DNA from 4 places in the Paenibacillus sp. FSL H7-0323 genome. Region 3 is predicted to be linked to each of the others. Evidence: riboswitches for the same ligand, from Rfam matches in the RefSeq annotation. Region 3 holds a riboswitch; each other region holds the start of a gene.
What was found. Region 3 has a riboswitch for cyclic di-GMP ahead of MHH89_RS01895 (DUF6612 family protein). Riboswitches for the same ligand answer to the same signal wherever they lie in the genome.
Positions count from the first base shown of each region.

Region 1 (7,783 bases), 5.1 Mb from region 3:
AACGCCGTGCTGCCCTCTTTAAGTACAACCCAGCTGTCTGCATAGGGCAATAACTCATCCATCCGATGCGTGACGATAATGATCGTTCTGCCCTGCTCACGACATAATCTCTCCAGCAAGCTGATTAACTCTGCACGGCTAATGGGATCAAGCGTTGCCGTGGGCTCATCCAGAACGATGACCTCAGGGTCCATAGCTAGCACGGAAGCGATAGCCGCCTTACGCATTTGTCCACCGCTCAATTGGAAAGGATTCCGCTCTAGCAGTGCGAGATCCAGCCCCATATCTGACATGGCCTGACGTGCACGTGACTTTGCCTCTTCGAGACTCATGCCGAAATTAAGGGGACCGAAAATGAGATCCTTCTCGACCGTATCTTCGAACATCTGCTGCTCCGGAAATTGAAATACCAATCCGACTCGGCGGCGCAGTGGCATTAGCTTAGGTGACTTCTCACCAGCCTGAATAGTTACATCAAGCACTTTTACCGTACCCTCGGTTGGTTTCAGTATCCCGTTAAACAATTGCAGCAGCGTCGATTTACCTGAGCCCGTCGCCCCCGCAATACCAACCATCGAGCCAATGGGTACACTGAGGTTAATGTCCCGGAGCGCCGTCAGCTTCCAGAGGCTTCGGTCAGCGTAGGTGTAACTTACTTGCTGTAATTCTATGGCCATAACGTGTCTATAAGCTCCTTTTCACTGGTCGGAACATCCACATGAATACCCTGGTTCTGCAGCTCGCGTGCAAGGCGCCAAGGATAAGGTTCACGCAGATGGCATTTTTCCAGAAGCTCCTCGTTCCGGAACAACTCCGCCGGTGTAACATCTGCAGCCAAACCACCTCCATGCAGCGCAAGCACCCGATCCGATGCCAAAATCTCATCTGCATCATGCGTAATCATGAGGATCGTGTACTTTCCTTCTGCCCGCATATCCTGCAGAATACCGAGAAGGTCATTTCTGCTTCCTTCATCCAACATAGAAGAGGCCTCGTCAAAAATGACGATGCCTGGTTCCATAGCAAGAATGGAAGCGATAGCAACACGCTGCTTTTGACCTCCCGACAGCTCACCCGGATGCTTGGACAACAGATGATTTATTCCTAGTCTCGTCGTATAGGAGTGCAAACGTTCAGCCATCTCTTCGTACGGCAAACAAAGCCCTTCCAGGCCGAATAGGATATCTTCCTCTACAGTGGCTCCAATAAACTGATTATCCGGATTTTGGAACACCATTCCGATACATTGCCGAATGCTTCCGATCGTTTCCTCACTAAGCAGCATGCCACTAACCACAATCTCACCAGCCCCCTTAGGCAGCAGAGCATTGAGCAGCTTGACCAACGTAGACTTCCCGCAGCCATTAGGACCAACCAAGCTGACCCATTGTCCTTGAGAGATAGATAACGTTATATTGTGAAGAATCGGATGCTCGGGATCATAGCCAAACGATACCCCATCCAGAGAGATGACTGCTTGTCCCTCTCCCTCTAAGTCTTGACCTTCGTATGATTCATTCATGTTAGTCATCCTTCCGCTGATGTGACTAATCAGTCCAAAAATTCTTCAAACAGCGATATTTTTGACAATGACGCCACCAAATAACGGACTGCATAGCCCACGGCAATTCCTGTTACTACCCCAGTGATCAGCAGCATGGGAAGATAATAAAAAATACTAAGTGATGCAAATACCATAGAAGCTGCCAGCAGCTGACCGATATTATGCGCAATCCCACCGGCTATACTAATTCCGATCAAGCTTATACTCTTACCTTTGCCACTAATCAGCATCAGCACAAACATAACAACAAAGCTAAAAAGTGAACCAAATAAACTAAACAGCAAGCTTGAGAAGGTACCTAGCAGAAATGCAGTAAGCAGTGTTTTGAGGATGACAAGCAGCAAAGCATCCCGTCCACGTAAAAAGTAAATACAAGTCAAAATCATAATGTTGGCCAGTCCGAGCTTAGCACCCGGCACCAGTCCCATTCCGGATAACGGAATCTGTGCCTCTATTAAACTTAACACTACTGCCACTGCGGCGAAAATCGCAATAATCACTGTTCTTTTTAAAGCTGTTGCAGATTCACTACTGGACATAGGCATCTATATCATCCTCCCCCGACGCACTGGTGATTTCGACTAATACTCTATGCGGTAGACAGACAATCGTCTGTTTGGGCAGGGTAATAAAACCAAAACCTAGGCAAACTTTATCAGCGCAATCGGCATCGTACATTTCAATCCCGTAATCATGCACCTTCAAAATGTTATAGCCGCGTTCCGTGCGGACCTCAATGGTTTGTTCTTCTTTTGTAAGCTTTACCGTTTTAAATAACTCACCGTCCACCGTTACATTGGCTATGAGATTTTTACCGGCCCCACCTTTGTCATCATTGTCCGAAAACCATCTCGGTACGAGAAAAGCGAGCGCAGCAATCAATACGATGGAAATCAGCCACACATCTGCGCGTTTCATAAAAATCTCCCTTATTTTTTAATTAAAATCCAGACTTATTAATTATAACGGTCTACCCTCAATCCTTCAATCAATGTTGGAGTTTATTGTCAGTTTTAGAGAGCTGTTCACAAAATAGGCACGCAAAATAACCCCAGCAGACACAACCCATTCGTCTCTGGCATTTTCAGTTGAAGTTTGTAGCGTTTGCAAAAATATCCAACTTACATTTTAGCCCATTTGCACCGAGATCGCCCATCTCCTCTGGTTTACTAGCTTTTCCGGAATAATTCACAATTAACCCAATTTAAGTTACTTTCAAAATCTAAGCGCCCCTTATCGAGGTTTGTTCCTCTCTAGAATCAAATAAACCTTATCTTGGAATTCATTATTATATTTGCCTTTTAAACAATAGTGTGTTATATTTATATGGTATTTGTTTTTCGATATATTGAATATCCCCACCAAGAAGATGTCAGGCCGACTATTATACACATCGGCATTTTGGACAAAGAGGCTTTATGTTTTCTTGCAGTACTCTTCCTTTTTATGAGATTAAATTCGAAATATAGCATTCCGATTCACACTGGCGCGGTCAATGGAGCCGCAAGGGCAAAAGAGAGGTAGGGCTTTTGTCGTATTGGAAGGATTATTCTCGCCACACGGCTGCTGGAAATAACAAGGAATTAAGACACCCGTTACTCACGAACGGCGGGGGATGAATATAACGAGAAAGCATGACGGTACGATCCTTATTCAAGGACTACGTCATGTGTGGAAAAATATAGGCGCCCGATAACCGCTACCTAGCGGATATCGGGCGCTGTCTACGTTCAGGACTTATTTTACATATCGACTTACAAAAGCTGTTACTACATCTATATACCCCGCCTTATCCGTATCATAAGACAATCCATGCCCCGCTTGCGGTACTATGAGCCTCTCTTTTGGACTCTGGCATGCCTCATACAATTCATTCATCATAGCAAAAGGTACAAAGTTATCCGCATCCCCATGAATAAAAAGAATCGGAGCCTTCGCTTTCCGCACTTGTTTTAATGCAGAGGCTTCACCAAAGCCATACCCCGCCTTCAAGCGGGTGATTAGACTTGCACTTTGAACGAAAGGGAAACTTGGCAAGCGATACATTCGTCGTAGTTGGTAAGATAATTGTGCTTTTACTGAGGTATAAGCGCAGTCCGCAACAATAGCTTTTACCTGCGGCGGAAGATCTTCCCCTGAGGTCATTAGCACTGTAGCACCACCCATAGAGACACCGTGAAGCACAATTTGAGCACTGGGCCCAGTCTTTTTAATCATGTATTCAATCCATTGCAAATAATCTTTTCGTTCCGGCCAACCAAAACCAATGTAATCCCCTGCGCTATCTCCATGCCCTCTTGCATCGGGAATTAGGATGTTAAAGCCTAAGTTCTCGTAGTAGATTTTGGCGTACGCCCCCATATCCTTTGCTTTACCTGAATAACCATGGGCTAGAATGGCTGTGCGTCCCGCAGCACGATTAGATTGGAGTAAGTAACCTCTTAGTTTAAGTCCATCTGCAGATACGATCTCAATATTCTCGAAGCTCTGGCGAGAGACCCAATCCTTCCCCTCCCCCCAAGAAGCTCCGGCAACCGGAGGATCAGCCTTCAGATTAGGATTATTACTTAGAAATACCTTTGGCGCTCGTTTAATAGCAATACCATAGAAGAAAAATCCCACATAGATTAGAATCCCTATGATGATTACAGCGCTAATAATGAACCATATCAATTCGCCTTCGCCATCCCCTCTTCATTTCTTTTGCAACAAGAGTATACCATCTACTTAGAATGCACCAAACTATCGCAATCATGACATACAAATAGAGCCGCCATCGGGACACCCCCCGAAAGCGACTCTATGTTGCTCTACCCTTTATTATTTATTCTTTTTGGAGAACTTGGTTCTCATTAATAATCCGATAAGTGCAAAACCTAAACCTGCTACATAGTAAGGTGCAGGACTTGATTCACCCGTTTTTGGCAATTCCTTCACAGGTGGCTTACCTAATGGGATCGTATCGTCCACTACGATGATTTCATCAGGTGTTGGTGTTGGCGTTGGTGTCACTGCCGGTACCGGACCTAATGGGATCTCATCATCATCAACAAGTACTTCTGTGCTATTCGACGGTGTTGGTACTGGCGCTGGTGTCGGCGAAGCTACAGGCCCAAGCGGCACGGGATCTTCTGCAAGAACTATAGTGCCAATTACGGATGATGGCGTTGGTGTCGGGAACACCGAAGTCTCTGGTGTCGACGTTGGTGTTGGTGTTGGTGTTGGTGTTGGTGTTGGTGTTGGTGTTGGTGTTGGTGTTACCTCTGGTGTTACCGTTGGTGTTGGTGTTACCTCTGGTGTTACCGTCGGTGTTGGTGTTGCCTCAGGTGTTACCGTCGGTGTCGGTGTTGCCTCAGGCGTTACCGTCGGTGTTGGTGTTGCCTCAGGCGTTACCGTCGGCGATGGCGTTGGCGTCGGCGTTGCCTCAGGTGTTACCGTCGGCGTTGGCGTCGGTGTTGGCGTCACTGTCGGCGTTGGTGTCGGTGTTGGCGTCACTGTCGGCGTTGGTGTCGGTGTTGGCGTTGGCGTTGGTGTCACTGTCGGCGTTGGTGTCGGTGTCACTGTCGGCGTTGGTGTCGGCGTTGGTGTCACTGTCGGCGTCGGCGTTGGTGTCACTGTCGGCGTCGGCGTTGGTGTCACTGTCGGCGTCGGCGTTGGTGTCACTGTCGGCGTCGGCGTTGGTGTCACTGTCGGCGTCGGCGTTGGTGTCACTGTCGGCGTCGGTGTTGGCGTTGGTGTTGGCGTCGGCGTTGGTGTCACTGTCGGCGTCGGCGTTGGTGTCACTGTCGGCGTCGGCGTTGGTGTTGGTGTCACTGTCGGCGTTGGTGTCGGTGTTGGTGTCGGTGTTGGCGTCACTGTCGGCGTTGGTGTCGGTGTTGGCGTCACTGTCGGCGTTGGTGTCACTGTTGGCGTCGGTGTCACTGTCGGCGTTGGCGTCGGCGTTGGCGTCGGCGTCGGTGTTGGTGTTGGTGTCGGTGTTGGCGTCACTGTCGGCGTTGGTGTCGGTGTTGGCGTCACTGTCGGCGTTGGTGTCGGTGTTGGCGTCACTGTCGGCGTTGGTGTCGGCGTCGGCGTTGGTGTCACTGTCGGCGTCGGACATGGTGTTGGCGTCGGTGTCGGCGTTGGTGTCACTGTCGGCGTCGGCGTTGGTGTCACTGTTGGTGTCGGCGTCACTGTCGGCGTTGGTGTCGGCGTCGGTGTTGGCGTCACTGTCGGCGTTGGTGTCGGCGTTGGTGTCGGCGTTGGTCCGGGTTCATCACCATCGTATGGATAGTGGTGAAATTCACCACCACCAGTACCTTTGAGTGAAGCCGCCACTAAAGTACCGTTAATCTGACCATTAATAAAATCAACATGAGCATAGGGGGCAAGTATGCTTCCCATTACACCTATGCCTGCCATATCAAGATACGCAGCTTGGCTAAAGTTAAGCAAAATTTTCTTGCTGTTCAACACGTTATTAGGTAGAAATCCGAAGTTTTTCATTTTTACGTTAGAACCATCAATATTAATAATTGCAGTAGATCCTGAAGGAACATTTATTGTAATTCCGTAGGTATTAGAGACGTTATCTCCTGAAACATTAAAAACATTGACCGCAGGATCTGTACCTGTCAAGGTAAGGCTGCCATATTGGTACACTGTTGTTCCATTCGCCGGCAATGCTGCAAGTTCTGCTGATTTGTCCTTCAAAGACTGACCTACGGCTGAAAAGTCAATCGTACTCCCCTGTCTTTTTGTACCACCCTTGAGGAGCGTTACATTCCCTGAAAAATCTCCCCCGTGCACGATATTCCCATAAACAGTACCTCCGTTGAAAGTAAGATTCCCTCCAACAACAAGTGTGTCAGTCAGGGAAACCTCTGCAGCGGTCAACCTATCTCCAACACTATAGTTGGTTAAGTTAACGTTACCTCCAGCAGCAAACCTTCCTTCCGTATCCGAAACTGTTGTTATATCCCCTAGAATAAACACGTTGTAGACCGCTGCAATTCCCAATGTAGAAGAACTACTAGCTCCAGCAACTCCAGCTCCCAATGAGGAAAGCCCACTACCTACCGTCAAAATCCCAGCTAATACAAGCGAGAGTAACGGTTTTATTCTTCTTTTCAAATGGCACACCTCCTAAAACTATGATTTATATTAATCAGAATAATTACCAGAAACTCTAAAGGACCTAACAACAAAAAAGACCGCCAAAAAGAAGTGAAATTCCCTTCTCATGGCAGTCGGACGGTCATTGTGCCTTTAAGACACTTTAGACTCCTGGACTTTGCGTCCCGCCCTTTCAGACGGTTTGCTATTATCATGACTATATATATGTATTACACTGCAAGTCCAGAACTGGTAGCTGAAGCATTCTATCCAATAACAGTCTATGACTTTTAATACTTTTGAATTAATAACAGTTTAGCTCCCGACACCCACAATTGTCAATCAATTCCTTTCGATAATTCCCCGCATTAGTACCACACAAAAAAAGCGCCTAAAGGCGCTTCGCATAAGGTTTTTCATTAAATTTTAAAGTAACTGTATATAGCCCAATATGGATATCCATAAGGGAACACTCAGAATTAAACCAAAAAACAATCCACGCTGGAGGCTGCCCTCTTTTTCCATCATAATTCTCCTTTATGTGCGTTAGATACATTAATTTTTATTATTACAATTTTAATATAATTTATTCTTCGTTATTTAGTTGTGAATTTAATCACATTGGATAAGCTGTTTAGAAATACCATTGATTATTTTTGGAATATCGGGGTAGAATACGAATATACGTTCCTATTAGAGGTGATGAGATTCATGCATAGAGCAGAAAGCAGGGACAACATGCTGGTGAAATCTTATTTATTGCTTCCGATGATTTTATCAGCTTTCGAACGGGACTCCGCCATTTTATCTACACACTTACGAACACCCGCCCCTTATCTGGAGGTGCTTGGAACAGCTGCTGCAGTAGCTACAACAGATCTAAGGGATGTTCGTGCAGAAATGAGAAGACGGGGAATCAAGGTGTATGAGCAAAACAGACTTAATACTGGAATTGAAGCCAAGTATATATGTCGTGGCTATCATGAACGAATGCTGCTGTTGAATGACATTGTTGCGGCTCAGGCTGCCATCCATATGCGCAGATACCTAGGGCTGGATATTTCATCTTTTAAGAGTTACGAAGAACAGTACCAGATTAAGTAAAGCTGTATAGAAGCCGCTGCG
Region 1 covers NZ_JBBODB010000001.1:5,439,751-5,447,533, reverse strand. The annotation lists gene MHH89_RS24520 (energy-coupling factor transporter ATPase) at 1-677, opposite strand, end outside; gene MHH89_RS24515 (ATP-binding cassette domain-containing protein) at 668-1,522, opposite strand; gene MHH89_RS24510 (Gx transporter family protein) at 1,552-2,109, opposite strand; gene MHH89_RS24505 (NusG domain II-containing protein) at 2,093-2,482, opposite strand; gene MHH89_RS24500 (alpha/beta hydrolase) at 3,302-4,237, opposite strand; gene MHH89_RS24495 (choice-of-anchor A family protein) at 4,385-6,676, opposite strand; cyclic di-GMP riboswitch class I at 6,785-6,875, opposite strand; gene MHH89_RS24490 (hypothetical protein) at 7,370-7,762, shown strand.
Region 1: another riboswitch for cyclic di-GMP. It lies ahead of MHH89_RS24495 (choice-of-anchor A family protein); the one in region 3 lies ahead of MHH89_RS01895 (DUF6612 family protein).

Region 2 (7,783 bases), 2.3 Mb from region 3:
ATGCGGATAATAGACCTCGAATATCAATGCCTTTTTCGTCAAAATGCTTAATGAAAAAGTCGTTACCAACTATATTGCTGGGATGATAGATATCAATGCCTTTAATACGAATTCCGGTCATAATACGCCTCCAGGAAAGCAGTAAAATGTGGCCTACATATTAAGATTAAAAGATCTAGACTGTAACCGCAGAAATGATCTCGATGTTATCGAGTCCAGCTTTACGGCCAAGACGGGAAAGCTGCATTTTGAGGATCGGGTTATTTTCAAGCGTTAGATTTACTTTTACAAATCCATCATTCTTAAACATTACAAAGCAGCTTTCTAAAAGAGGTACAACATCTGGTGCAGTTACATTTAGCTTTCTGCAGTCGATTTTTAGTTCATAGTCAGCTGGAGTAATTGGATTGATAGTTTGTTGATAAGCTTGAATAGATTTTAGACCATCTTCTTCAGAAAATGTTCCATCTAACTCAATGTTAATAACCTTGTTTGTAGTGTCTGTCTTCAAAACGAAACTTCCCATGCCTAAATCTCTCCCATAGATTGAATTTGTCCAAAACAGTTCGACTGCAATATCCAGCCATGTATATCCATTTAGCTGTTTTATAAAAGTCAAAATTCGACACTATACAGCAAGTAATGGGATATTCCGACTCTATTATAGGCATATTTTTCAAGTGTATGCAATAATAAAGTCGAATTTTGTATATTGTTGTCGAACTGTTGGGTTATTGGATTTCTTCTATGGTTGCAAGCAGGATATTAAAAGCTGTGATGATTCTAGGTGCCCCTATAACGGGTACTAAGTGTAATAGAATACCTTTAAGCTGTTCTACGGTAACTCCAACACGAAGGGCCATGACATAATGAACGCCCAACTGTTCGAATTGACCCATTGAAATTAAAGATGAAATGACTGCGATTTCCTTCCAGTCAGGGGCTATAGTATTACGTTGAAAAATATCGCCATAGGCATTCCCCATAATAAATTCAGCCAAGTCAGGGAAGTGGTCTTTAATTGGAGCTAGTGCTTTTGCGCCATAGTCTCCTGATAGATTCGTGAAGTGGTTGAGACCACTGTTGATATTTTCCTTCATGGTTAGCCTCCTAGTTTAGGTTCAAAGTACGGTGTGCAGTCGGAGGGACTTCATCACGGTCTGTTAGTAGTTCAATAACGGCAACATGGTTTAGAGCTACCGCATCTTTAATTGCAGCTGTGAATTCATCCGCAGTCTCACATTTGTAGCCTTTAGCACCTAGAGATTCAGCGAATTTCACGGCGTCCATTGGTACTTCATATAGAGTTCCATCGATACGACCTGTGGTTTTCTCCATACCCTTAAGAGCCATATCTAGTTGCTTATTATTGACCACGATAAAGATGACAGGGATATCTTTGCAGACAGCGGTGTTAATCTCAGCGCCGAGCATCATGAAACAACCATCACCTGTAATGCAGAGGACAGTTTCTTCAGGAGCTGCAACTTTTGCACCAATAGCCATGCCGATCGAATTACCCATGCAAGCAAAATACGCATCAAAAACAAAGCTGCCCGGTTTCTTAACCTTGTACCATTTTGCAGCGTGGAATCCATGACTTCCATCATCAACGAAAATTGAATTATTATAAGGGATCAAATCACTTAAAGTGCTCATTACCGAAGCAAGGGAAAGATTCTTGAGGGTTGGAAGCTCTTCTGAATAATCCGCATCGGCCAAAGCCTCACGTTTGGTGATTGTGCTTGGGTCAATATGATTTAGGCAGTGCACCAAATTATCGCGCAGGTCCCCAGTGACCGGTATCGTTTTGGACAATAGTATTTTTCCGACAAAGGTTGGATCAATATCAAATTGAATTAAAGTTGCTGGATGATTCTCCCGTTTAAGATTACAGATGGTCATATCACTTAAACGTGATCCAAGCACTATAAATAAATCGCTTTTATTCAATAAATCGTCCCCGTGGGTCGAACCGCCAACGCCAATAGGACCATGATAGAGTGGGTGATCCCAGACTATAGCCCCTTTTCCACCTGGAGATGTTACTACAGGAATATTAAAAGTTTCTGCGAGTTGAACAAGCTCTTTATGTGCTCCGGAGCGGTTAATTCCTTTACCCGCAATAATCAAAGGATTCTTAGCAGCTTGAATAGCATCGATGACTCTATCGATATTAGCTTGACTAATTAGAGATTCTCTTTCTGGGATTACTATATTGCATTCTTCCAATACTTCAGTTTGTACATCAAAAGGAATACAAAGATGAACAGGACCCCGTTTGGTCAGGGCCACAGAAATCGCATGATTAAAAATAGTACCAAAGTGATCCCCACGTTCAACCAATTTACTGAACAAGGTGGCAGGTCTGAACATATCAGCTAAATCAGCCAGAAAAGAGGTGGAGTCCTGACATTGAGGAATTCCAAGCTCTGTAATGGATTGGTGGCCGGTAATAAATAGGACAGGTAGGTTGTTAGCTTTCGCATGTGCTGCTGCTGTAAGCAGGTTAGTTCCCCCAGGACCCGAAGTACCAAATGCTACGCCTAGGTTACCCGTTTTCAGCGCATACCCTGCTGCTTCGAATCCGGAGCTTGCTTCATGTCTGCCGGGAATAAATTCAATACCGTAATCCACCATCTTTAGAACTATTGGACAAATGGATTTGCCAATGATCCCAAAAGAATGGGTGACTCCAAGGTTACGTAGTGCTTCCGCCATGTAATCTGCGACTGTCTTCAAAAGAAACACCTCACAAGTTTTTTGATATATATTAGTTATTAATCTACCGAATAGATACGATAGATCAATATACTCAAAAAGTAAAAACCTGTGCTCTATAGTAAGCACAGGTTGGTGGCATAAGGCACCGCTAAGACTGAACAATAGTTCAGCCGTCCTGGTTCCTCTGCAACCTGGCAATCATGGCCTCAAACGAAAAAATGAGGCTGTAGATCCATGGTTTTGCGTCATCCTCTTTCGAGGATTTTGCCAATATTAATTTATAGTTGATAAGAATAATTTTCCTTTACAATATATTCCTCATTAATTTTTGTCAACATAATCCGCTAAAAAAACTCGAAATTTGACGAAAGTCTTGTCCAAGAGATGAAGTTTTGCCTCGCGAAAAAAACTGCCACCTAAGACTCAGCTTAGGTGGCAGTTGATAGTTTTGAACTAGAATTTAAAGATATGAATGGTTTTTTGCAGATTAAATACGGCCTGGGTCATTTTTTCCGTTTCTTCTGCAACAGACTGCAGGGCATTAATCTGTTCATTCATAGCCGCCGATACCTCTTCCGTGCCAGCAGCAGTTTCTTCGGTGATTGCTGAGATATTCTCAATTGCACTGGAAATTTTCAAGGCACTTTCTAGCATAAGATCACTCTCCGCAGAGAATGAAGAGATTTGCTCGGTAATGTACTGCACGCTTTGTACAATTTGTGCGAAAATATGGGCAGATTGAGTGATCATTTCATTCTGAACCTGCACAACCTCTTCATTGATGGCAATATTATCGATGGCTTGTTTAATATCTGACTCAATGCTGCGGACCAAGCCGAATACTTCTTTTGTGGATGCCGTAGATTCTTCAGCAAGCTTGCGAACCTCTTGAGCTACAACGGCAAAACCCCGACCATGCTCTCCGGCACGAGCAGCTTCGATGGAGGCATTCAGTGACAGCAGGTTGGTCTGCTCAGCGATCTCTGTGATGGTCTTGGTGATCATCGTAATCCCGCGGGCATTTTGTGAGAGAGCTTCAATAGTATCAGCCACTTTTTGTGTAGCCTCTATGTTTTTACGCATGCCTTCAGCCTGTGTATCTACGGATTGGCGCCCTTGCTCAACAAGTTCTAAGGTATGTATTGAACGTCTGTTCATTTCTTTGGTGGAGTTCGTATAATTGGATACTTTGGTCTCAATGTCTTTAATGGATTCTGTCATATCAGCGATATCCGTAGATATTTCATTTGCACCAAGAGCGAGCTCAGTAGAAGAAGAGGCTACTTGTGCCATGACAATCTTCAGGTTCTGGTTCTTATCTTCGATTCCGCGGCTTGCATCCATAACTTGACGGGTGATCTGCGATGCATCGGTCAGAATCTTCTTGAGCTTATCAATCATTGTGTTAAAGGAGCGGCTTACGTCACCCATTGAACCATTTTCGTCCGCTCTGCTAGTGAAATCACCCTTTGAAATACTGTGAGATACATTAGCAATATCATCAAAAGATGATGTAAGCGTTCTCTCCACGAAGCGAGCAACAGGTAAAGTCAGACCTGCAAGAACAACTACTAGTATAATTCCTACGAGAAATTGACCTAGAATCATTAACGTAACTAAGACAGGAATAGCAAACAGTGCGGCAACGAGGTAACATCCGGCAACAATTCTTTGTTTTAACGGAAGTTTGTGCATCCAGCTCATTGGTAAAATGTCCCCCTTATTAAATTTTATGTAATGGTGTTATTATAGGGGATTTATAGGTCATTGGTCTATAGAGAAGTGTCATAAATCTTCTTTAAGTAGTAGATATTTAGAATTCATGTCAAAATTCCTCATATATTGTGGAAATTGTTTTAATAGCAGACTTTACCATCCCTACTAGTTCGTTAGGAGCTAAAACAATAACTGAAGGAGAGAAAGAGAGTACGATACGACAGGCAGATTCTATAGCATTAAACTCGGCTTCCACGTTCATCCACCCAGTATTAGCAGAGGGTTCTACTAAAGTTATAGTTACATATCTTTCACGTTGTAATTCTTTAAGAATAGACTCATTCACCTTTAAGTTCACTACATATTTTGGCAGTGCTGCTTTGAAAGCTAAAGTCGATTGTTCCCAGTAGCTTTTTAAATCAAAAGCCTCAGGTCTGACAAATGATTCATAAGTTGCGTCAGCTTGTATTAATCTCGACACGCGAAAAGTCCGCATTTCACCCTCGGTTCGTGCCACTACATACCAAACTCCACGTTTTGCGACTAACCCGAGAGGTTCAATGAAACGCTCCCTCATCTCGTCATTCCGTGGGTAAGTGATCTTTACTTTACGGTCTTCCCAAACAGCTTCCTGCAGGACAGAAAGAAACGGGTACGTCTCGTCGGAAGGGTGCCAGCTGGCACCATCAATATGAATGCGCTGGCTCAGGTAACTGGCTGGATTATTCGGCCTGGATGGGGAAGCAGCCTCCAGCTTAAGCACGGCAGAAGAGAAGTCGTTTTGTATACCCAGATCTTTTAAGATTGAGGAGTCTGCGGACAGCAGCAGAGTAGCAATTTCTGAGGGCTTCATACCCGTTAAGGAGGTCCGGTATCCTTCTGTGAGCATCCAACCTCCTTCGCGTCCCCGTTCGGCAAGAATCGGTATTCCCGCTGTACATAAGGCTTCCATATCTCTAAACACAGTTCGTTCAGACACTTCTAAGGTCTGGGCTAGCTCACGGGATGTCATCTTTCCACGATTTTGCAGCAAAAGTAAGATGGATAACAAACGATCGGCTCTCATTAAGGGACACTCCTCCTCCTAATAAATGTTGGCTAGTTCTTAATTAATTATTATATTATATATGTCAGTTGATGTCATATTAAAGAATTATACTATATAAGGTAAGGATTAAATGCAGAACATTTAGAGAAAAACAAGTGTAGAAAGGATTGAGAACATGACTTTAAAAGGAAAAGTAGCATTGGTCACCGGAGGCAGCAGAGGTGCTGGTAGAGGAATTGCATTGGAGCTGGCAAGGAAAGGTGCATTCGTTTATATTACGGGCAGAACGACAGAGGCTTCTGGCATAGAGCATAGCAAGCGGAGCATTGATAACGTACTTAGGGAAATAAAAGCGGAGGGAGGGTCCGGCAGCGCCATACGATGTGATCATACAAAAGATCAGGAGACAGAGGCGGTCATTCGCCAGATTGCTTCAGAGCAAGGAAAGCTTGATATTTTAGTCAATAATGTATGGGGCGGCAACGATTTACCTATTGAGCAGAAGTCTTTCTGGGAGCTTCCTACAGCGCATTGGGACAATATGTTTAATGCGGGTGTGAGGGCACAGTTGATAACAAATTATTATGCAATACCATTAATGCGTGAGGCAAAAGCTGGCGGTCTAATCATCCACACAACCTTTTGGGATCATTACAAATATCTTGGAAACTTCTATTATGATCTTTCTAAAAACTCACTTGTCCGCATGGCCTACGGGTTATCGAATGAGCTTAAAGAGGACAACATTGCAGTTATTCCGCTTACTCCGGGCTGGATGAGGACAGAGGCGGTGTTGGAGAGCATGAACACGGATGAGGAGCATTGGCATGAGGTTGAAGAATTGCAGATGACTGAATCCACAACCTATATCGGTAGAGCAGCCGCTGCTCTAGCAGCCGATCCTAAGGTCATGTCTATGACCGGACAACCGCAGCAGGTTGCTAAGCTGGCTGAAAAGTATGGATTTACAGACATCGATGGTCGGACTGTTCCCGCATTCTTAGTCTAAACAGCAAACTTGATCTGTTTGATCCCATATGTGCGTACGAAGCAGTATAGGACACAGCTGATCTATAATGCAGTATTTTCGTATATTTAGAACGCTATCGGTCCCCATAGACGTTATTGATAGGCAAAACACCTGATTTAGCTCTCTTTTTGAGGAATAGTGGCACTAGAGTCCGAAACCCTGCTTCAAAGGCGAAATTATTGCATATAGGGTCATCTGGGTCCGTAACCTCAAGGGTGTCCGTAAGCCTGCACGAGGGAACTCGATTCGGTGTTGTAAATGAAGCCGAAACGGGTTAACGATCAACAACAAAAGCAGCGAAACTCCTATAAGAGGAGGATCGCTGCTCTGTTGTTTGATTTCTATCGTATTGCTTACAGAAGAATGATTTCTTCGGCAGCGTTGATTTCTGGTAGACCAGCAAGCTTCACAAGCACATGAGTAGGTACAGCTTTATCAACGGTCAGCAGCATGATTGCTTCGCCACCAACGATTTTACGTCCCACTTGCATGGAAGCGATATTGACATCATTTTCGCCCAGCAATGTGCCCACAAGTCCGATAATGCCTGGTTTGTCGTTATGGGATACTACAATTTGATGTCCTTCAGGAGCGATATCAACCGGGAACTTGTTCACTTGAACAATTCTTTCTCCATAACCTTGCAGCAATGTTCCGGCTACGAGACGTTCTTGGTCGTGATCTGTTTTAAGGGTCACGGTAATCAGATTAGTGAAGCCTTTAGTTTTGGAAGCTTTAGTTATTACTACATTAACGTCGCGTGTTTTTGCCAAGTGCATGGAGTTAACGATGTTAACATCCTCAGCGAAGTGGCGGGAGAGCACGCCTTTCACAATATAGCGGGTAAGTGGTTGGGTATCGACATCTGACAGATCACCCGCATACTCAACATGGATTTCACGAATAGCACTATCTGTAATCTGGGTAACAAAGCTGCCCAGCTTCTCACCAAGTGTGAAGTAAGGCTGGAGTTTGTTCATTACGCTTGGAGCAACTGGAGGAATATTTACAGCATTGATGAACGGTTCATTACGCAGAATATGCAGTACTTGTTCCGATACATCGATCGCTACATTCTCCTGAGCTTCAATTGTAGAAGCGCCCAAGTGAGGAGTCACGATAATTTTTGGATGCGACAAGAATGGGTGATCTGCTTGTGGCGGTTCTTTTTCGAATACGTCAAATGCAGCGCCAGCAACAATACCGCTATCAATAGCTTCTACTAACGCCATTTCATCAATTACACCACCACGGGCACAGTTGAT
Region 2 covers NZ_JBBODB010000001.1:2,708,977-2,716,759, reverse strand. The annotation lists gene MHH89_RS12440 (ketoacyl-ACP synthase III) at 1-121, opposite strand, end outside; gene MHH89_RS12435 (hypothetical protein) at 176-526, opposite strand; gene MHH89_RS12430 (carboxymuconolactone decarboxylase family protein) at 732-1,100, opposite strand; gene MHH89_RS12425 (thiamine pyrophosphate-binding protein) at 1,111-2,751, opposite strand; cyclic di-GMP riboswitch class I at 2,907-3,003, opposite strand; gene MHH89_RS12420 (methyl-accepting chemotaxis protein) at 3,178-4,428, opposite strand; gene MHH89_RS12415 (helix-turn-helix transcriptional regulator) at 4,550-5,506, opposite strand; gene MHH89_RS12410 (SDR family NAD(P)-dependent oxidoreductase) at 5,664-6,497, shown strand; gene serA (phosphoglycerate dehydrogenase) at 6,872-7,783, opposite strand, start outside.
Region 2: another riboswitch for cyclic di-GMP. It lies ahead of MHH89_RS12425 (thiamine pyrophosphate-binding protein); the one in region 3 lies ahead of MHH89_RS01895 (DUF6612 family protein).

Region 3 (7,783 bases):
TAATCCTCAACGACGAGGTCCTCAAAGACCGACCTCTTCTCATCGTAAATAATGATCCTCTATAAATGAGTATTGCCAAAGGAACACCCGTAAGGGTGTTCCTTGAATCTTTAAACACCTAAATTTTAGCAGTACTATCAGGAGGACGGCATCATGGCGGCACAACTGCCCAGTTCTTTCAGCGAGCGTATGATGGACTTGCTGGGAACGGATTATAATCAATTTGCGGATTCGTACAAGGAGACCCCTAACGGAGGCGTTCGTGTTAATACCTTGAAAATTTCAGTGGAAAAATTGCAAGCTCTTTCCACTTTAGAGCTGGAACCCATTCCGTGGTGTCCAACCGGATTCTATACAGAGGATGGGGCCAGACCAGGTAAACATCCACATTATCACGCGGGATTGTATTACATTCAAGAGCCAAGCGCTATGGCACCTGTGGAACTGCTTGATGTACAGCCAGGAGATCGTGTCCTTGATTTATGCGCTGCACCTGGGGGCAAATCCACACAGATTTCTGCCAAGCTCTCAGGAGAAGGCTTGTTGATTACCAATGATCTTCATCCAGAACGCACGAAAGCCTTAGCCAAAAATCTAGAGCTATATGGGGTGCGCAACGGTATCGTACTAAACGAAAGTCCAGATCATATTGCAGCGGCATTCCCGCTTTATTTTGACAAAATCTTGATTGATGCTCCATGCTCAGGTGAAGGGATGTTCCGTAAAGACGAAGACATGGTGAAGCAGTGGGATTCAGGTACACCTGCCAAATATGCTGCCATGCAGCGGGATATTTTACGTTCTGCTGCAACAGCGTTGGCACCGGGAGGTACACTTGTCTATTCAACCTGTACATTTGCTACAGAAGAAAATGAAGAAATTATAGCGGAGTTTATTTCTGAACATCCACAGTTTTCGGTGATTACAGTTGGAGGCACTGGCTCATTTGCTCCTGGTTTTGGAGAACTATCAGGGACAGCAAGACTATGGCCGCATAAAGTAAAAGGTGAAGGACATTTCATGGCTGTGCTGCAACATGTGGGGCCAAAGGTATCTGCAGAGGAACGTGATCAAGCCGAAGTTAAGTTGAGTGCAGTTACACGGAATACGAATAAAAAAGGCACTGCTCATATTAAATCCGCAAACAAACCAGAAGCCAGACGAGGGAAAGAAGGTAAGTTCTCTAATAAATCTGCTGCTGGCGCTGAACGTGGCCGTCAAGGTTCAGGAGAAGAGCAAGCCTTGGCTGCATATGGAGATTTTATAAAAGACCAGCTTGGCTGGGAGCCAAAAGGGTATCCGATTTTCTTCGGTGATCATCTGTACATCTCCCCACTACCTAAGGAAAGATTAAATGGATTAAAGGCGATTCGTCCAGGATGGTATGTAGGACATGTCCGTAACGGCAGATTTATCCCAGGACATCCAATGGCTACCGCGTTACACCCTGAAGAGAGCTGCCGAAGTGTCTCACTTTCCAGTACGAGTAATGAAGCTATTTCCTATCTTAAAGGAGAGACATTGTTGATTAGTCAAGAACGTCTCTCTATTAAAATAGGAACTACCCAAAAAGGATACGTACTGGTCTGCATAGATGGTTATAGTGCAGGCTGGGGGAAGTGGCAGGACGGTGTGCTCAAGAATGAATATCCCGCAGGCTGGAGGTGGATGTAAGAATGAGCCTATCAGGGAAAACTGCAAAAAAGCAGCGTTTAGATAAAGTATTGTCCCATATGGGGGTAGGATCACGCAGCGATATTCGTAAACAAGCCAAGCAAGGTTTAATTACCGTGAATGGTGCAGTCGTCAAGGATAGTGGATTTCATGTAGACCCTTATCACGATAAAATTGTGGTTGGCGGCGAGCTTGTTACCTATCGTGAATTTATTTATCTTATGATGAATAAGCCACCGGGAGTTCTGTCGGCAACAGAGGACAAGCGGGATCGGACCGTTCTGGATCTTTTAAAGCAGGAATATGTACAGTTTGAACCTTTTCCTGTAGGAAGGTTAGATAAGGACACAGTAGGGCTGCTTCTGCTCACCAATGATGGAAAGCTTGCTCACGAGCTATTATCGCCACGCAAGCATGTCCCTAAGACGTATGAAGCAACAGTTGAGGGAGACGTAGACGCAGACGATGTAGCGGCTTTTGCGGCAGGTGTCGAGCTGGAAGATGGATATGTTACTTTACCTGCACAGCTAACTATATTGGGAAGAGAACGCGGCAGTAAAGTAATCTCACATATTTCGCTGATCATCACAGAAGGAAAGTTTCACCAGGTTAAGCGAATGTTCCAAGCTGTCGGCAAAAAAGTCACTTTTCTGAAACGAGTATCTATGGGAGAATTGAAGCTGGACGAAAGCCTGCCACTGGGAGCTAGTCGTGAACTTACGCTAGAGGAACTGGCACTCTTAAGTACAGAAGCATTAGAACAATAATATAGAGAAAAAATGGTATGTAAATTGAATTTGGAAACTTGGGATAAGGGGATGGAGTGGCGGAGGGGAAGTTTGGAACTGTAAGAGCGATAGCGACCGCCTTTGTTTCCGGATTTCAACCACTAGTAAACGGTATAAATCAAGAAATCTGGAAACAACAGCGGCTGGAAGTCCAAATATTCACCGCAGTTGCGACTGAAACTTAACTCAGATAGCCAGGTTCAATATATATAGAAAAAGAAAGACAAGGATGGTGGGAGTATGAGATACAAACTGATTGCACTAGATGTAGATGGTACACTGTTGAATGATGATCACCACTTGAGCACTGAGAATAAAGAAGCCATTGCTGAGGTTACGCGTCTTGGCGGGCAGATCGTGTTATGTACCGGCCGCAGTCCGCAGAACTCGATTCCTTTTATGGAGGAAATGGGGCTGTCTGGTTATGTGCTGGGTCATAATGGAGCTGCTACGGTTCGTGTGAAAGATCGGGAAGTGCTGCATCAATACGGTATGGATGCTCGTGGTCTTGACCCTTATATTGATTATTGTAGAAAGCATGATATTCATTATGATGTGAATACGGCTTTTGATATGTATGTAGATAATGTAGAAAACCTGACCAAAGAAGCCAATTATATGTATGAACACTTCCGTATCGTGCCGGCTACACTGCCAGCATGGGAAGATTTCCGTGAACCGGTTGTTAAGTTTACTGTATTTACACAACCAGAAATCCTTGACGAAGCTGAACGTGAATGGCGTACTTGGACACATGAGTACAATATTTTGCGCAGTGGTGAATTTTTCGTTGACTTGATGCATCCGGAAGCCTCCAAGGGCAACGCCTTAAAGAATCTGGCTGTGAAGCTGGGAATTCCGCAAGAGGAAGTTCTTTCGATCGGTAATTATTTTAATGATATTTCTATGCTTACATACGCGGGTATGGGCGTTGCGATGGATAATTCTCCGGTTGAGGTCAAAGCGGCAGCGAATGCTGTCACGGGGTCTAACAACGAGCATGGTGTGCGAGATGCGCTGGTTAAATATTGTTTATCTTAATAATGGAAAGCATAAAGCGGACTTGAGTCCGTTCTATGCTTTTTTTGTTGTGAAGGAAATAAAAGAGATACATAAACAGAAATGATTTTATCCATAAATAACCCGCCCTTAGGATTAACTAGAAAGGGCGGGACATAGATTAACTTCCTGCATTAAAGTTTAATTTCCTCGTTCCGGCTAGGATCGCTATATTTATAGATTCCAGGGTTCAGTTCGATTTTTTCGTCGAAAGGGATATCTTTGTAGCTATCAATATTAGTTCCTGTAGATATCATGCCCTTAGGTGTAATTTCAGGCACCACTTCTTTGCCATTAATCCGTAACGTAGTTTGGTTAACGCTTTTGAAGCCAGAAGATTTGGATGTTGATTCGACAATCAAATTTTCGCCCTCAGTATAGTAAGTGAATTCAATTTTTAACCCATCGACATCAAGTGAAGTGAACTGCTTTTCTTCTTTAGGTTTGTTTATAGTGATCCAATTCTTAGTAGTATCACGTTTCTCAATGACAGCATCCTTTAATATAAGTTTCATTGGAACATCGGACCAGTCGTTATACCATTCCGGAGATTCGAATTGAAATAAATGCTGGTAGCTTTCGGAATGATCTCCTTTCAAATTCCAACCCCCAGTGATTGTTTGATCACCTATAACCAACTGAGCGGTATTATAGTGGACAATTCCTTTTTTAAGCGAATCATTTTCATCTATTAGAATTTGGATATCTAAAGGGGTAACCACTAGCTGATCTAAGGTTATGCCGGTCTTTTCTTGAAATTCAGGACTGTTATACAGTTTCTTAGTGTAAATCGCCTCACTTGCTTTTTGTCCATCTGCTTTAAAATCGAACTTCCACGTACCTGAAAATCGTTTCGCTTCTTCAATGTAACTAAAATGAAGACTAGCTTCCTTCCAATCTGATTCAGTTATATTGAAAACCTGTTCAATAAATAAATCCGATCCTTCGTTAGGCATGATGGTTGGAATTGCTTCATTCTCTTGACTACCAGTACTAACTACCAAATGTGGGTTACCCCGTCCTAAGTCAGATGGTGATGCAGCGACTTTGTAACGGATAATGGTTTGATTGGAAACATATCGAACGGATTCGATTTGAATGCTTGGATATTGCTTAACTCCAGTATTGATAGTATCCCCTGCTTGATGATTAGATTGTAAGGGAATATTCCGATCACTGTAAAAAATGAGATTCCGTGCTTCAAACCTGTAGTCCTTTTTATCATCCTTTAATGTATCGGGTGTCTCATATACTCCAATGAGTTTCTGGCTTTCAGGATCGTATTCTAAATAACCGTATACCTTTGCCTTGGCACCGGATTCACTAGTCATGATGTTTTCCTCTGTAGCAAATCCAGTATATTTGGATAGATCAGATTTAGTATCAAGTGATAACAGCATTTTCATTTTTTCTCCATCAGTTACAACACCGTTCAAATTCATTGTTACTCCTGAACTGGAAGTTTGAAGATTATACTGTTGACCGATGCCGTTATTTAATGCATTGCTCACACTTCGACCACCAATTTTATCCCAATTAATCGTCATACTAGCGAATACAGGAATGGCTACAAGTAAGAGGCAAGAGAAGACAATACTGATAGGAATAACCTTTTTATTAGACCTAGGAGTATTCTGGGAGGCATGCAGATTTCTTTGACGTTTATAAGCTTCTTGTTCTATGGCAGTCCACATCAAATCATAATCCGGTCGGGGAATATGTTTATCTTTTTCAATATAGAGACTCATTACTATTCAGCTCCTTTAGTTGGGTTCCACCCATTCTATTTAGTATTTTAAGTCCCTTGTTCAGTCTGGATTTTACAGTTCCTTCGGGTATGCTCATAACTTTAGAGATCTCGGGTACAGTCAATTCGTTTATAAAACGAAGGACTACTACCATTCTGATTTTGTCAGGAAGCTGACTGTATAACCCTTGTAATTCTTTTTTAGTTTCCTGTCGATCCAAACGTTTTTCTACAGGGTTTGATTCCTCAGACCTGGATAATAAATAATTACGTACTTCTTTCATCCACCCCGTCTTACGCCTTTTGATCACACTGTTGCACTCATTCGAAGCAATTCGTAAAATCCAAGCTTTCAAGTTTCTTACCTTCGACTTATCCGCTAAGATAACTTTTACAAATACCTCTTGGGTAATATCCTCCGCATCTGCCTGATTTTTCATTAAGTAGTAACAAAAATAATATACTTGTTCTTTATAGAGCTCGAAAATTTCCCGGTCACTCATTTTGCTGCACCCCCTGTCTTTGCTGTTCTCATTAATAAGACTTATAAGCGTATGTAATCGTTCATTTTTCATTTTGATTGTAGTATTTCTTCTGAGTATCATAGCGAATTCGAATGGAAGATAAGTCGTTTACAGGTAATTATAACCATGATAAAATTAGCGGTGGGACATGCGTCCGTAATCTATTAAAACTAATTGAATGTCCGCGTTAAAGGTAAAATCATCGAAAGATGATGACACAAAGCCATGGGTCTAAAACCTTTCGACAGAAGGAAATGATCGCCAGGCCGCCATAGGGATGTCTTATGAAGCATAAAGGATAGCTCTAAGAATATGTAGTCTATTTTGAGCTCTTTTATTATTTCGACCTATACGGCGTTACATTATCGCAAGGGGCCGAAAGGGGAAGTACATGAACAGTTTTTTCAAAACAATAGGTACTAGTTTGGCAGTAGGTGCTTTATTGCTGTCCGGAACGATCGGATGGATGTCTAATCCAGGAGTAGTGTCTGCAGCTACCTCAACAGTAGTAACCGCGGATCAGATGATCAGCAAAGTAACGGCAGCCTCCAAAGCAATAAAGAATTTCCATCTGGATGTGACCAAAAAACAGGATATTCAAAGCGGCGGGGTGCGTATCAGCAACACCAACACTCTGAAGCTGGATATCAACCGTCTGCCGAATTTTGCCGCAGCAGGCACTGTCGCTAGTAGTCTTTTAGAAACATCGTACAGTCTATATGCCAATGACAAGGAGTTTTACTATCTTGTAGACGGAAGTGAACTGATCGATGAATCTGAAGATGAAGGTTACGACGATGACGGGGAGCCAATCGATCCTGATGCACAATATTGGCTTGGACTGGAGAAAACGGAATGGGATGCCTTTTACTCTAAAGGCCAATACGATCCTGTTTCCATGCTTGATTCGGTCAAAAGTTATAAAAAATCCATGAAAGTCAGCACTGCTGGCGCACAAACAGTCTTACAATTCACGGTAACCGATCCGACAGCAGCTAAGGGGATAATCAAACTCTATGACCAGGAGAACCTTTGGGATGGAGAGACAGTTCAACCCAAAAGCGTAACGTGGAAATTATTCGTCAATACTAAGACCTGGCAAACGGAAAAGCTGACAGTCGATCTGAGTTATGTACTGGTAAGTGATGGAGCCAAAGATACATACACCACGAAAATCGAAGCTAAATATTCCAAAAATAATAAAGGTGCAGCCATTGTAAAACCGGCCGAACTAGAATAATAAGGACCATTCATATCGAGCAAAAAGCGCTGTTCCAATGAACAGCGCTTTTTGTTGTATCCAACAGCAGTTCTTTATTAGTTGACAAGAATAAATCATTGCTGTAATTTATATGTATGCGCATGTATATAATAATTTATCTAAATATAATTTAATGAAAGTTGGGAAAAAGATGATAGCACTAGACACAGCATTAACTTTTCGCAGAGGGCTGACATTAAAAAACCGAGTGGTTATGGCTCCAATGACCACGCGAATGAGCTTTTATGACGGTGTAGTAACACAAGATGAATTGAAATACTATTCGCTAAGAACGGGCGAAGTAGGTGCGGTCATCACTGCGGCAGCAAATGTACAAGAGGGTGGAAAAGGATGGGAAGGTGAACTTAGTGTTTCCTCCGATGAATTTATTCCTAGCCTCAGCCGATTAGCATCTACTATTAAACGAAATGGAACAAAGGCTATTTTACAGCTATTCCATGCAGGAAGAATGACAGATTCAAAAATATTGCGTGGCGTACAACCCGTTTCCTCCAGCGCCATTGCTGCCGAACGCCCGAATGCAGAAATTCCAAGAGCATTAACAGAAGATGAAATTTTCGGTGTAATTGAGGATTTTAAAAAAGCGACTCAACGTGCTATTCAAGCTGGATTTGACGGGGTAGAAATTCATGGAGCAAACACATATTTAATCCAACAATTCTTCTCTCCACACTCCAACCGTCGTGAAGATCAATGGGGCGGAAGCTTA
Region 3 covers NZ_JBBODB010000001.1:382,962-390,744, forward strand. The annotation lists gene MHH89_RS01865 (DUF309 domain-containing protein) at 1-52, shown strand, start outside; gene MHH89_RS01870 (RsmB/NOP family class I SAM-dependent RNA methyltransferase) at 154-1,674, shown strand; gene MHH89_RS01875 (pseudouridine synthase) at 1,677-2,441, shown strand; gene MHH89_RS01880 (Cof-type HAD-IIB family hydrolase) at 2,703-3,503, shown strand; gene MHH89_RS01885 (DUF4179 domain-containing protein) at 3,656-5,269, opposite strand; gene MHH89_RS01890 (RNA polymerase sigma factor) at 5,253-5,771, opposite strand; cyclic di-GMP riboswitch class I at 5,975-6,066, shown strand; gene MHH89_RS01895 (DUF6612 family protein) at 6,184-7,032, shown strand; gene MHH89_RS01900 (NADH-dependent flavin oxidoreductase) at 7,205-7,783, shown strand, end outside.

Region 4 (7,783 bases), 5.2 Mb from region 3:
TCAGAGGTTTGGTGAGCTGGGTTGGCTTCAAGCAGACTATGGTGGAATATGAAAGGGAAGAACGTTTTGCTGGAGAAACCAAATATCCGCTGAAGAAAATGATTCGTTTTGCGTTAGATGGCATCACCTCTTTTTCACATAAGCCGCTTAAGATTGCTACGTATATTGGATTCTTTCTTTCATTTTCTAGCTTTCTCTATTTATTTTTCGTCTTGTTCCAAAGGATATTTTTCACCTCCTGGACGGTTCCGGGCTGGGCTTCCATTGTAGGTGTCAATCTGCTCTTTAACGGTATTGTTCTGATGCTGTTGGGTGTGATTGGGGAGTATATCGGACGGATTTATGACGAGTCTAAAGATAGACCGCTATATATTGTTAGTGAGACTAAAGGCTACCAGAACGAAGAACAACTGGACCGCCGGAAGGACCACAATGATGTCAGATAAGAACTTGCGCGCTGCATTCATACAGTTCCTCAAATTTAATGCCGTAGGTTTGCTCAATACGCTTATTGATTTTGTGATTTTTACATTGTTGAATTCACTAGGGATGGTATACGCATTGGCGCAGGTGATCTCCTATAGTGCAGGCACGGCGAATAGCTTTATTTTGAATAAAAAAGTAACCTTTCGTGATCGCAACCGGGGGAATAAAGAAGGCTTCGACCGCGTGCAGCTGGTCAAGTTTATCGTGCTGAATCTGGTAGTGCTCGGAATATCACTGCTGCTAATGCATCTGTTGACAGACAAACTAGGTATTCAAGTCTTGATCTCGAAGGTGCTGGTTACCTTTATCACGGTGATCATCAATTTCTTTGGAAGTCGTAAATGGGTATTTTAAACATTAATTTCAGGCAGAAGGAGTTGCTATGCTTAAAGGCAAGTAGCTGTTTCTGCTTGATTTGTATATAACCATAGAAACAATATACGGAGGTGAATAACATTGCGTAAATTCTCCTATCTACTCATACTGGCTGGGATACTTATTATGTTATATCCGACAGCTAACGAATGGTACAACGACAGGCAGCAGGAGAAGTTATTAGAAACGGCTGAACTAAGCACTGCCGATAGTACTCCCCAGTCAGATCTGAGGAGCAGGTATGCTGAAGTTACTCAGCTGTTAGCAGAGGAATCGGTTCTGGATGCCCAGGCACAGCCCCAACTCCAAGAGACAGAAAAGCCTGAACCGGAGATTGAAGTCGGTGGCAAAGTAATCGCACTAATTGAAATCGATAAGATTGATTTGAAGCTGCCTGTATTAGAAGGGGCTACAAAAGCTAATATGAAACATGCTGCAGCCCATATGAAAGAAACGGCACCCCTTGGAGAGATCGGGAATGCTGCAATCGCGGCGCATCGGGCTCGAACTACGGGTCGTTTGTTTAACAGATTGAATGAGGTTGTTGTGGGGGATGTTATCACGGTAAAGACTAGTGATCAGGTGTTTAACTATGAGGTATACGATATTTCTGTTGTAGATCCGAGTGATGTCTCCGTTCTTGACGGGAATGACAAGGATAAGATTCTTACTCTGATTACATGTGATCCGCTAGTGAATCCAACGCATCGTCTGATTGTTCATGCCAAATTAACAAAAGGAGAATAGTGAATGACAAGAAAACACAAATACCGGGAGATATTTATAAAATAATGGGTAATCTAGTAAATTAGGTCTTGTTCACAATTATAAATATGATAGTATTATACTATGAAAGCTAAACACGATAACGGCAAACCTTCCGAAAGGTAGGGACGCAAAGCTAAAGGGCCTTTTCCCGAAAGGATGGCAGCCAGCTACCGAATGAAGAGGCTTTTTTTGTTTGTTTCAAATGGATTCTATCAATTATATCTAGTAAAGCTAGAACAGATAGAGCTTATACGATAACGGCAAACCTATCGAAAGGTAGGGACGCAAAGCTAAAGGGCCTTCCCGAAAGGATGGCAGCCAGCTACCGAAAGGAGTTTTATCCGTGAAAAAGGTTTATTTTATGCTGGTGGCGTTGTTCGTCCTAATGACTTCAGTTCCGGTAAGTACAGCTCAAGCTGCAAGTGCAGATGCCAGCTGGTTGATTACATCCAAAGTGGCTCAAGGTGTTATTGGTATTAACTATGATATTCCGAAAGATAAAAGAATCAAACTCATGATCACCAAAGATAACAGCAGCTATACATATAACTTGTATGCTTCTGGACAAGCTGAGGACTTCCCTTTGCAACAAGGAAATGGGACTTATAAGGTTTCTGTTCTGGAGAACACAACCGGTAATAAATACAAAGCATTATATTCCGAAGTAGTAGACGTAACCATGAGTGACTCGAATTCCGTATATTTGGGCTCCGTACAGAATGTGAAATGGAGTTCTTCTGATAAAGCGATTGTCAAAGCTAAACAATTAGTACAAGGCAAAACAACAGACGAAGAGAAAGTTAAAGCGATCTATAACTATGTAGTTGCGAATGTACAATATGATTACTCTCTTGCTAATAGTGTAACTACTGATTATATTCCAAGCATCGATAAGACATTGACTACTAAAAAAGGGATTTGCTATGATTACGCTTCTCTTTTTGCCGCAATGCTGCGGAGTGTAGATGTTCCTGCTAAGTTGGTAATGGGGAATACAAGCTACGTTACGCAATATCATGCATGGAACGAAGTGTTGCTTAATGGGAAGTGGGTTACCATTGATACTACAGTGGATGCAGGACTTGCAAAGAGTGATAAGAAAACCGATTTAATTAAAGCCTCAAGCAAATATACTGCGGCAAAATACTATTAAGTTCGTCGCTAGAAACATAACTCTATTAAATAAACAACTAGCTTAATTATTAAGCTAGTTGTTTATTTTTATATTAGGGGTTGCTTTTCTATTAATAGTTGGGGTATTATAGGTAAGCGTTGTTAGACAGCGTACAGGCGATATAGACGAGGCTGATAAAAAGCTTCGAAAAATAAAGCTTGCATTTCTGAAAACAACATGATATATTATAAGAGTTGCTGCTGAGACATTAAACGGCGCCAACGAGAACTTGATCTTTGAAAACTGAACAACGAGTGAGTGGGAAATCACGTAAGTGAAATCCAAAATTAGAGAATTAATTTTCTCGTCAGATGTTTCAAAATGAGCATATCGCTCTTTTCAATACTAATTGGAGAGTTTGATCCTGGCTCAGGACGAACGCTGGCGGCGTGCCTAATACATGCAAGTCGAGCGGAGTTGTTTTGAAAGCTTGCTTTCAAAACAACTTAGCGGCGGACGGGTGAGTAACACGTAGGCAACCTGCCCTTCAGACTGGGATAACTACCGGAAACGGTAGCTAATACCGGATAATTTCTTTTTTCTCCTGAGAGAAGAATGAAAGACGGAGCAATCTGTCACTGAGGGATGGGCCTGCGGCGCATTAGCTAGTTGGTGGGGTAACGGCCCACCAAGGCGACGATGCGTAGCCGACCTGAGAGGGTGAACGGCCACACTGGGACTGAGACACGGCCCAGACTCCTACGGGAGGCAGCAGTAGGGAATCTTCCGCAATGGGCGAAAGCCTGACGGAGCAACGCCGCGTGAGTGATGAAGGTTTTCGGATCGTAAAGCTCTGTTGCCAGGGAAGAACGTCCGGTAGAGTAACTGCTACCGGAGTGACGGTACCTGAGAAGAAAGCCCCGGCTAACTACGTGCCAGCAGCCGCGGTAATACGTAGGGGGCAAGCGTTGTCCGGAATTATTGGGCGTAAAGCGCGCGCAGGCGGCTATTTAAGTCTGGTGTTTAAACCTTGGGCTCAACCTGAGGTCGCACTGGAAACTGGGTGGCTTGAGTACAGAAGAGGAAAGTGGAATTCCACGTGTAGCGGTGAAATGCGTAGATATGTGGAGGAACACCAGTGGCGAAGGCGACTTTCTGGGCTGTAACTGACGCTGAGGCGCGAAAGCGTGGGGAGCAAACAGGATTAGATACCCTGGTAGTCCACGCCGTAAACGATGAGTGCTAGGTGTTAGGGGTTTCGATACCCTTGGTGCCGAAGTTAACACAGTAAGCACTCCGCCTGGGGAGTACGGTCGCAAGACTGAAACTCAAAGGAATTGACGGGGACCCGCACAAGCAGTGGAGTATGTGGTTTAATTCGAAGCAACGCGAAGAACCTTACCAGGTCTTGACATCCCTCTGAATCCATTAGAGATAGTGGCGGCCTTCGGGACAGAGGAGACAGGTGGTGCATGGTTGTCGTCAGCTCGTGTCGTGAGATGTTGGGTTAAGTCCCGCAACGAGCGCAACCCTTAACTTTAGTTGCCAGCAGGTAATGCTGGGCACTCTAGAGTGACTGCTTATGACAAACCGGAGGAAGGTGGGGATGACGTCAAATCATCATGCCCCTTATGACCTGGGCTACACACGTACTACAATGGTAGGTACAACGGGAAGCGAAGCCGCGAGGTGGAGCCAATCCCATCAAAGCCGGTCTCAGTTCGGATTGCAGGCTGCAACTCGCCTGCATGAAGTCGGAATTGCTAGTAATCGCGGATCAGCATGCCGCGGTGAATACGTTCCCGGGTCTTGTACACACCGCCCGTCACACCACGAGAGTTTACAACACCCGAAGTCGGTGGGGTAACCCGCAAGGGAGCCAGCCGCCGAAGGTGGGGTAGATGATTGGGGTGAAGTCGTAACAAGGTAGCCGTATCGGAAGGTGCGGCTGGATCACCTCCTTTCTATGGAGAATCGTTCTCTGCAATGAGAACATTCAAATCGGAAGCTAAGCTTCCAAAACTCAGGTTTAGGCCTGTTACTCACTCGTTGCTCAGTTTTGAGAGTTTAAGCTCTCAAGTAAGACTTGATCCTTGAAAACTGGATACCGAAACGAATTTGCGTTTTAGAACATCTTTTAGCAACTTGTGTAAACAAGTAAATGTTATTAGTGAGATTTTTCTTCGGAAGAATCAAGGTTAAGCTAATAAGAGCACACGGAGGATGCCTAGGCGCCAGGAGCCGACGAAGGACGTGGCGAACAACGAAACTGCCTCGGGGAGCTGTAAGCAAGCTTTGATCCGGGGGTGTCCGAATGGGGAAACCCAGCTGTGGTAATTCGCAGTTACTCATACCTGAATACATAGGGTATGTAGAGGCAGACCAGGGGAACTGAAACATCTAAGTACCCTGAGGAAGAGAAAACAATAGTGATTCCGTCAGTAGCGGCGAGCGAACGCGGAACAGCCTAAACCTAAGAGCTTGCTCTTAGGGGTTGTGGGACGTCTCACATGGAGTTACAAAGGAATATGGTAGGTGAAGAGGTCTGGAAAGGCCCGCGATAGAGGTAAAAGCCCTGTAGCCCAAACTGTGTTCTCTCCGAGACGGATCCCGAGTAGTGCGGGGCACGTGAAACCCCGTATGAATCCAGCAGGACCATCTGCTAAGGCTAAATACTACCTGGCGACCGATAGTGAAACAGTACCGTGAGGGAAAGGTGAAAAGCACCCCGGAAGGGGAGTGAAATAGAACCTGAAACCGTGTGCTTACAAAAAGTCAGAGCCCTATTAATGGGTGATGGCGTGCCTTTTGTAGAATGAACCGGCGAGTTACGTTTAACATGCAAGGTTAAGCCGAGAAGGTGGAGCCGCAGCGAAAGCGAGTCTGAATAGGGCGAATTAGTATGTGGACGTAGACCCGAAACCGTGTGATCTACCCCTGTCCAGGGTGAAGGTGCGGTAACACGCACTGGAGGCCCGAACCCACGTACGTTGAAAAGTGCGGGGATGAGGTGGGGGTAGCGGAGAAATTCCAATCGAACTCGGAGATAGCTGGTTCTCCCCGAAATAGCTTTAGGGCTAGCCTCGGTATAAGAGTAGTGGAGGTAGAGCACTGATTGGGTGCGGGGTCCGCAAGGATTACCAAGCTCAGTCAAACTCCGAATGCCATATACTTATTGCCGGGAGTCAGACAGTGAGTGCTAAGATCCATTGTCAAAAGGGAAACAGCCCAGACCATCAGCTAAGGTCCCCAAGTGTGTGTTAAGTGGGAAAGGATGTGGAGTTGCACAGACAACCAGGATGTTGGCTTAGAAGCAGCCACCATTGAAAGAGTGCGTAATAGCTCACTGGTCGAGTGACTCTGCGCCGAAAATGTAACGGGGCTAAACACACCACCGAAGCTATGGCTAGATACTATGTATCTGGGGTAGGGGAGCGTTGTGTAGGGGTTGAAGGTGTACTGAAAAGAGCGCTGGACACTACACAAGTGAGAATGCCGTATGAGTAACGAAAAGATCAGTGAGAATCTGATCCGCCGAAAGCCCAAGGTTTCCTGAGGAAGGCTCGTCCGCTCAGGGTAAGTCGGGACCTAAGGCGAGGCCGAAAGGCGTAGTCGAAGGACAACAGTTTGAAATTACTGTACCACCGTAATCCGCTATGAGCGATGGGGTGACGCAGGAGGGTAGTGACGCGGACTGATGGATGTCCGTCTAAGCAGTGAGGCTGATGTGTAGGCAAATCCGCACATCGATAAGGCTGGGCTGTGATGGGGAGCGAAAATTGTAGTAGCGAAGGTCATGATCTCACACTGCCAAGAAAAGCCTCTAGCCAGGAGAAGGTGCCCGTACCGCAAACCGACACAGGTAGGCGAGAAGAGAATTCTAAGGCGCGCGGAAGAACTCTCGTTAAGGAACTCGGCAAAATGACCCCGTAACTTCGGGAGAAGGGGTGCCCCGGTAGTGTGAATAGCACGAGGGGGCCGCAGTGAAAAGGCCCAAGCGACTGTTTAGCAAAAACACAGGTCTGTGCGAAGCCGCAAGGCGAAGTATACGGGCTGACGCCTGCCCGGTGCTGGAAGGTTAAGGGGAGTGGTTAGGGGTAACCCGAAGCTATGAACCGAAGCCCCAGTAAACGGCGGCCGTAACTATAACGGTCCTAAGGTAGCGAAATTCCTTGTCAGGTAAATTCTGACCCGCACGAATGGCGTAACGACTTGGGCGCTGTCTCAACGAGAGATCCGGTGAAATTTTAATACCTGTGAAGATGCAGGTTACCCGCGACAAGACGGAAAGACCCCATGGAGCTTTACTGCAGCTTGATATTGAATTTGGGTACGATCTGTACAGGATAGGTGGGAGCCGTAGAAATCGGAGCGCAAGCTTCGGTGGAGGCGCCGTTGGGATACCACCCTGATCGTATCTAGGTTCTAACCTAGTACCCTTACCGGGTACGGGGACCGTGTCAGGCGGGCAGTTTGACTGGGGCGGTCGCCTCCTAAAGAGTAACGGAGGCGTTCCAAGGTTCCCTCAGAATGGTTGGAAATCATTCGCAGAGTGCAAAGGCATAAGGGAGCTTGACTGCGAGACCTACAAGTCGAGCAGGGACGAAAGTCGGACTTAGTGATCCGGTGGTACCGCATGGAAGGGCCATCGCTCAACGGATAAAAGCTACCCTGGGGATAACAGGCTTATCTCCCCCAAGAGTCCACATCGACGGGGAGGTTTGGCACCTCGATGTCGGCTCATCGCATCCTGGGGCTGAAGTAGGTCCCAAGGGTTGGGCTGTTCGCCCATTAAAGCGGTACGCGAGCTGGGTTCAGAACGTCGTGAGACAGTTCGGTCCCTATCTGTCGTGGGCGCAGGAAATTTGAGAGGAGCTGTCCTTAGTACGAGAGGACCGGGATGGACGTACCGCTGGTGCACCAGTTGTTCCGCCAGGAGCATGGCTGGGTAGCTACGTACGGACGGGATAAGCGCTGAAAGCATCTAAGCGTGAAGCCCCCTCAAGATGAGATTTCCCAATTAGTAAGACCCCTTGAAGA
Region 4 covers NZ_JBBODB010000001.1:5,619,393-5,627,175, forward strand. The annotation lists gene MHH89_RS25255 (glycosyltransferase family 2 protein) at 1-446, shown strand, start outside; gene MHH89_RS25260 (GtrA family protein) at 433-840, shown strand; gene MHH89_RS25265 (class D sortase) at 943-1,608, shown strand; cyclic di-GMP riboswitch class I at 1,722-1,804, shown strand; cyclic di-GMP riboswitch class I at 1,879-1,959, shown strand; gene MHH89_RS25270 (transglutaminase-like domain-containing protein) at 1,973-2,782, shown strand; rRNA gene MHH89_RS25275 (16S ribosomal RNA) at 3,150-4,707, shown strand; rRNA gene MHH89_RS25280 (23S ribosomal RNA) at 4,940-7,783, shown strand, end outside.
Region 4: another riboswitch for cyclic di-GMP. It lies ahead of MHH89_RS25270 (transglutaminase-like domain-containing protein); the one in region 3 lies ahead of MHH89_RS01895 (DUF6612 family protein).